2 regions of the Paenibacillus sp. sgz302191 genome follow, and region 2 is predicted to be linked to the other one. Evidence: predicted binding sites of a transcription regulator. Region 2 holds the regulator's gene; the other holds the start of a gene.

Region 1 (3,413 bases), on a different contig from region 2:
TCGCTGTGAAAATACCGGTAGATTCAACAACGATTTCAGCGCCTACGGAAGCCCAAGGCAGGTTTCCAGGGTCGCGCTCAGCGAATACTTTGATGGAACGGCCGTTCACGATCAGTTCGCCTTCGCCAGCTTCTACAGTAGCGTTAAGTTTGCCGTGAGTTGTGTCGTACTTGAGCAAGTGAGCCAATGTTTTTACGTCTGTCAGATCGTTTACTGCCACGATTTGAACTTCAGTGCTGTTCAGAGCTGCGCGGAACACGTTGCGTCCAATACGTCCGAAACCGTTAATACCTACTTTTACCATAGCGAATTCCTCCTAAGATTTAAAAATTATATGGTCAAGACGGTCAAAAAGACACGTCATGATGGCATTTGTGGGGCATGCTTCATAATTTCCAGCGCGGCGGCTTCATCCGTCACGAGCACGTCTTCCTGGCCGTGAAGCAGTACGGAAGCGATCGCTTCCCCCTTGCTCTTGCCGCCTGCGACGCCGATGACGACTTCAACGCGCTGAATGTCTTCCAGCCTGAGGCCGACTGTAGCCATCTTGTGGACGACATTTCCTTGCCGGTCAAAATAATAGCCGAACGCTTCGGCCAAAGCTCCTTCTTCCTGCAAGCTTTGCGTCGTCTGGGCATCCACCTTGCGCCTGCGGGCCATGACCATAGCTTCTCCGATTCCGTGTACGACGATGCGGCAGCTGCGCACGACGTCGACAACCTCCTGGATCTGCGGGTCCTGGATCAAAGTCTGATAAGCTTCTTCGCCCAAATGGTCGGGCACATGCAAAAGCCTGTATTTGCCGCCTGTCTTTTTGGCCATAATGGATGCGATGGTGTTCGCCTGCATATCCACGCTCTCGCCGAGTCCGCCCCGGGCCGGTACGAACCAACTGCCCTTCATGCGCGACGAGATCGTCAAATGGTTCGCAACCTGCGCCATCGTCGATCCGCCTGTTACAGCAATGACATCGTCTTTGGCGACGTGTTTGCGCAAAGCGGCTGCTCCTGCCCGTCCAAGCTCCTTCTTCGTGAAGGCGGAGACGTCCGAATCGCCGGGCACGACGATGACCTGGGCGATTTGAAACGCCCGGCTGATGCTCTCTTCCAGGTCCGTCAGGCCGAAAGCGGCTTTAATGATCGGCTCCATCTTCTCCAGAAGCCGGTGGCCGGATTCGCTGACCTTCATGCCGGTGGCATCCGTCTCCAGCAGGCCCAGCTCCTTGAGGAACTCAACCTCGCCGCGCAGGACGCGCTCCGTCATATCGAGCGAGCTGGCCAGCGTTCTTCTCCCTACGACACCGGAAACAAGGATGTGGCGCAGAATCGAGTAACGTTTTTTCATAACATCCATGAGGTCCGGCAAGAGCTGCTTTTGAATGTCAAGGATTTCTCTCATATGACGATCACAACGCTCCTGCTCCATTGATTGGACGTTTTATGTCCCGGGTATGCATTTTTCGTCCCACCCGAGCAAAAAAAATTGAGTACTGCCAGTACTTCAAATTCGGTAAGTCTTCAACTTGAATCGCACATTGTCGAGATATATCGTTCCGTGCATTATTATTATAACCAATTGCTTTGTCAGATTCAACAATTGTTCAAATATTTTTGCCTTTTTTTACTGAAAGCATTTTCAGTCTTGCTTTTTTTTATTCGGTGTCATATAATAACCCTTGCTTCACTAAATTTCAATTGCATGCGCCCGTGGTCCAATGGATATGACGTAGGCCTCCGGAGCCTGAGATAGGGGTTCGATTCCCTTCGGGCGCGCCAACACGAACGAAGATCAGTTGCGAAACTGATTTTTTTTGATTATAAGTTTGACCTTTCTTGACCTTTGTTTGTTTTTTCGGTATCATACTAGTTAACAACGAGTTCGTTTGAAAATGTTCCCTTTCGTATTAAGAAAGGCGCAGACTTTTTAAACATTCTCTTGGCCATACTGTAAGTAGTATTTCCATTTGAAACCATTGTACCCATCGAAGGAGGTAATTCTCATGAGTTTTATCCCTATGGTCGTTGAACAGGACGCCCGCGGCGAAAGAGGCTATGATATCTATTCCCGTTTGCTGAAGGACCGCATCATTTTCCTCGGTACCGGCGTAAACGATGTCGTCGCGAACTCCATTATTGCCCAGCTTCTTTTCCTGGCCGCACAAGACCCTGACAAAGATATCAGCCTTTACATCAATAGCCCAGGCGGTTCCATTACAGCAGGGATGGCCATCTACGATACGATGCAGTTCATCAAGCCGGACGTTTCCACGATCTGCGTGGGCATGGCCGCTTCCATGGGCGCATTCTTGCTGACGGCCGGCGCCAAAGGCAAGCGCTACGCGCTTCCTAACAGCGAAGTGATGATCCATCAGCCGCTCGGCGGTGCGGAAGGTCAAGCTTCCGATATCGAGATCCGCGCGAAACGCATCCTCAAAATGCGCGACAACCTGAACAAAATTCTTGCCGAGCGCAGCGGCCAGCCGCTGGAGCGCATCGAGAAGGATACGGACCGCGACTACTTCATGAGCGCTGCGGAAGCGGCGGAATACGGACTTATTGACAAAGTCATCGAGCGCGTGTAACGCCATCCGCTCAAAACAACAAAAAACCAGCCTTCCCGAACGCTTCCGGGCGCTCAGGGGCTGGTTTTTTTATGCTTACTTTTTATCTTCCATAGGGTAGAAAATCAGATCGATCGGGAACGCCGATCCCGCCGGAGGCGTGAACTCGATATCCAGGGAATCTTCGCTTCCCGTGGTCCGGGCCAGCAGCGTCAAACCGTCGAACGCCGTGACTACGCCGGAATACGGAACGGGAATCATTTCTCCGTTCACCTTGAACGGGCCTTTGAACACTCCGCCTTTGGCCATCATCATGACCGCCATTTTGCGCGGCTTATTGATATGCATTTTGTACACGACGCCGTAGTTGCCGCCGTTATCCACGTTTTCCTTGCGCATCACATCGTAGCCTTTGACGAACGGGTCGGTTTTGTTGTCTCCGATCGATACCACCGATGTTTTGGTAAAGGATGAAGCATCTATATCCCAATTAATCTGGGAGACCGGGAACGTTCCCCGCACATGGCCGGTGTAAGGCAGCAGCGGAAGATCTTTCAACGAGTTCGTGGACAGCTTCTCGGTAACGGCAAAAGACATTTGCAGTTCCCCGTCCGTTTCCACGTCGTAGAACAGGTTCACGCCTTGACCCGGATAAAAATCGGGAAGCTTCGCATAAACATACGTTTGATGCGGCGGAATGGTCAGCTTTTGGTCATACACATTGTTTAGCAAAAAGTCCACGGAAGCTTCGCTTCCAATCAAATTCGCATATACGGAAGGATATACTTCGCCTTTGTTCGTCGTTTTGATCGTAACGGCTTGGTCCGTATTGTTGGTGGCGAAAATCGCCATC
Region 2 (3,413 bases):
GCTTCGCTTTTTGAAACGACTGCTTAGGTCGTGAAAAAAGGTTCCGGCGGCATGATTAGCGTAGCGAACGAATCTGGCGCGTTTGAGGATATCGTATACCCAGGATTGAGGCACTTCGCCCGCTTCCGTTTGCTCGTTCTTGAATTTTTGCGCCCAAGCGACGATCGGCCGCCAGAACAGCTGGTCTACCAGAATAATCAGAATGACCATAGTGATAATGGCGTATACAATGGCTTTCACGTTTCCTTGATCGGCGGCCAAAGCCATGTAAGAGCCGATGCCGGGCAGATGAATGTCTTGATTGAGCACGCTGATCGATTCGCTGGCCGCGAGAAAAAACCAGCCTCCGCCGAAAGACATCATGCTGTTCCACACGAGCCCCAACATGGAAAAGGGCACTTCGAGCTTGGTAAAGCGCGGCCACCGGCCAAGCCGGTGAATGCTGGCTGCTTCGTCCAGCGCCCGCGGTATCGTTGTCAGCGAGTGGTAGAAGCTGAATGTCATATTCCATACCTGACCGGTGAATATGGCAAAGATCGAAGCACATTCGACGCCGAGCAGACTGCCGGGAAAAAGCGCCATGAACATCAAGACGGTTGCCGACAGGAAACCGAGCACAGGCACGGATTGCAGGATGTCGAGCGCAGGGATCATAATTTTCTCGGCAATCCGGTTGTTCGCGGCGATTCGCCCGTATACGAACGTAAACAATAACGAAGCGCCGAAGGCGATGAACATTCTCAAAAGCGAGCGCCCCGCGTAATAAGGAAGCAGATATGGGTCAAGGTTCATAACAGGCTGCTGGCTTGGAGAAAATGGGGCGCGCATACCGGCGCCAAGCTGGGCAGCCATATAAAGAATGGACATAAGCATGAGAAAGACGATGATGTCCGCCAAACCGAACTTACGTTTGCTGTTGATGGTGGAGAAGCCGTTCCATTTCATCGTGATAACCCCCTTTGGGCGAAATAAAAAAACTCTCCCCTGCAATTGGCAGGAGGAGAGCGCAAATATTCCATCTATTCAGGTTGATTATCAGATGAATCAGCGGCAGAACAAGCCCTTGGGCAAGCCGGGCTTTGAACATGCTTGATGACGATCTGAGGGTACGCTGAATAATGGATGCACACGTTTCCTAGCTAACAATGCATATGGCAAGCTATTCATCTGTCGCATTCGACTACTACTGTCCATTTCCAGTTTCCCCCCTTTGTACATACAATATGAAAGCCCTCAGGGATTGGTCCCAGAGGGCATGCGTTTACAAGGCAATAAAACGGCTCCCCCTAGTCCAGTTTTGACACTATACAACGTAAAGCGAACGTTCGTTCGCTTAGCCACCTTAAGAAAAGCCTTAATCCGGCAGTTCCTGTTCTACCCATTGGCATCTTTCGATATTTCCGGGCAGTGGCCTATGTTTGTATAGGAGCCTCACCTAACGAGGACATATTTAATTCCTTTGAAATCGTACTCCTAAGTACGCTTGCTTGTCAATAGCAAAAAAAGCAAAAAAGAATCAATTGGAAAGCGCCGTGACGTTAAGTTGGAGTAATTTTGTAAATACTGAGTGTAGGGCCGCAAATCAGGCGCAAAATACTTTTTAACAGCAACACTTGTCAAAAAGAAAGGAAATGATTATAATTTAGTTAAGGTCAAAGAAAGTCAAAGTCAATTTACTTCTAGAATTCTGGGAGGATGAATTGATGCGTAATGTTTCAGAAATTATCGAGCAGTACTTGAAACAAGTTTTGCTGCAAAGTCCCGAAGGAGCGATCGAGATTCAGCGCAATGAGCTTGCCGATCAGTTCCAATGCGTTCCGTCCCAAATCAACTACGTTATCAGCACCCGGTTTACTTTGGAGAAGGGATACATTGTGGAAAGCAAGCGCGGGGGCGGCGGCTATATTCGCATCCAGAAAATCGAGCTGCGTCAGCACGGCTCCATACTCGATCACATTTTTCGAACGATTCACACTCACATAGATCAGGTCGCCTCCGAGGGACTTATTTATCAGCTGCAGGAAGGCCATTTTATTTCTGCACGTGAGGCCAATCTGATCAAGGCGGCTATCTCCAGGGATGTGCTGACCTTCAAGCTCCCGCTGCGGGATGAAATCCGCGCTAATATTCTTAAGGCAATGCTGATATCCTTGCTGAGCAAATGAGGGAGGGGTACACTTTATGATTTGTCAGGAGTGCGGCAAACGGCCGGCGACGCTTCATTTCACCAAGATCGTAAACGGCGAGAAAAACGAGTTTCACATTTGCGAAACTTGCGCCCGCGAGAAGGGCGAGATGATTCCGGGCTCTTCCAACGGATTTTCCATCCACAATTTGTTGTCGGGACTTCTGGATTTTGAGCCTTCGTCGGTCGCTTCTGCCAAGCCGCAGTCGGTGCGCTGCGAACATTGCGGTCTCACCTACACCCAATTCAGCAAGCTCGGGCGATTCGGCTGCGGTTCATGCTACCAAAGCTTTTCGGAGAAATTAGATCCTCTGTTCAAAAGAGTGCACGGCAACACGGTTCATGTAGGCAAAGTTCCCAAACGCACCGGAGGACTTGTTCAATACAAGCGGGAAATCGAAAGTCTCAAAAAGGAAATGATGACCCGCATCGAAAGCGAAGAGTTCGAGCAGGCGGCTAAAATCCGCGATCAAATTCGGGAAATCGAAAAGAAGATCGCCGGAAATTAGGGTCTTGAGGAGGGTATGATTTCAATGGCGCTGCATCGTTTTACAGGAGATGCTTTAAGCGAATGGATGAAGGGGGACGGGCCGGAATCCGATATTGTCATCAGCAGTCGGATACGCATTGCCCGCAACCTCAAGGATTATCCTTATCCCATGCTCGCGACGAATCAGCAATCGGAGGAAGTGCTTGATCGGCTCTCTGGGGTTTTGGACAACGAAGAGCTGGAAACGATCAGTCATTTTTCGCTGATTCCGTTGTCGGAGCTTAACGAGCTGGAGCGGATGGTGTTGGTGGAAAAGCACTTGATCAGCCCGAATCTGGCGAACGAATCCAGGAATGGAGCCGTCATATTAAGCGAGAATGAATCTATCAGCATTATGATCAACGAAGAAGACCATTTGCGGATCCAGTGCTTGTGTCCCGGATTTCAGATTAAAGAAGTATGGGATTTGGCTAATCAGCTTGACGATATTTTTGAAGCCCAGCTTGATTACGGGTATGATGAGAAAAGAGGCTATCTGACGAGCTGTCCTACGAATGTGGGCACAGGGATTCGGGCTTCCGTCATGATGCATCTCCCCGCGCTCGTGCTTACCCAGCAAATCAACCGGATTTTATCGGCGGTTACACAAGTTGGGCTGACCGTTAGAGGATTATACGGGGAAGGCAGCGAAGCTTTAGGTAATCTGTTTCAAATCTCCAACCAGATTACGTTAGGCCA

What was found. Region 2 encodes CtsR, which represses protease genes until heat stress. Its sites were predicted from a motif close to ATGGTCAATAAAGGTCAAACA; they were not measured.
Region 1: the regulator CtsR is predicted to act here: its motif matches at 1,820-1,840, upstream of clpP (ATP-dependent Clp endopeptidase proteolytic subunit ClpP).

Annotation. Positions count from the first base shown of each region.
Region 1 is NZ_JBYLHY010000008.1:30,574-33,986, reverse strand. Features, by position in the region: gene gap (type I glyceraldehyde-3-phosphate dehydrogenase) at 1-304, opposite strand, end outside; gene AC3G2T_RS13515 (sugar-binding transcriptional regulator) at 361-1,398, opposite strand; tRNA gene AC3G2T_RS13510 (tRNA-Arg) at 1,701-1,775, shown strand; gene clpP (ATP-dependent Clp endopeptidase proteolytic subunit ClpP) at 2,000-2,581, shown strand; gene AC3G2T_RS13500 (copper amine oxidase N-terminal domain-containing protein) at 2,657-3,413, opposite strand, start outside.
Region 2 is NZ_JBYLHY010000037.1:58,418-61,830, reverse strand. Features, by position in the region: gene AC3G2T_RS33690 (ABC transporter permease) at 1-945, opposite strand, end outside; M-box (ykoK) riboswitch at 1,276-1,450, opposite strand; gene AC3G2T_RS33685 (CtsR family transcriptional regulator) at 1,704-2,165, shown strand; gene mcsA (protein-arginine kinase activator protein McsA) at 2,182-2,694, shown strand; gene mcsB (protein-arginine kinase McsB) at 2,719-3,413, shown strand, end outside.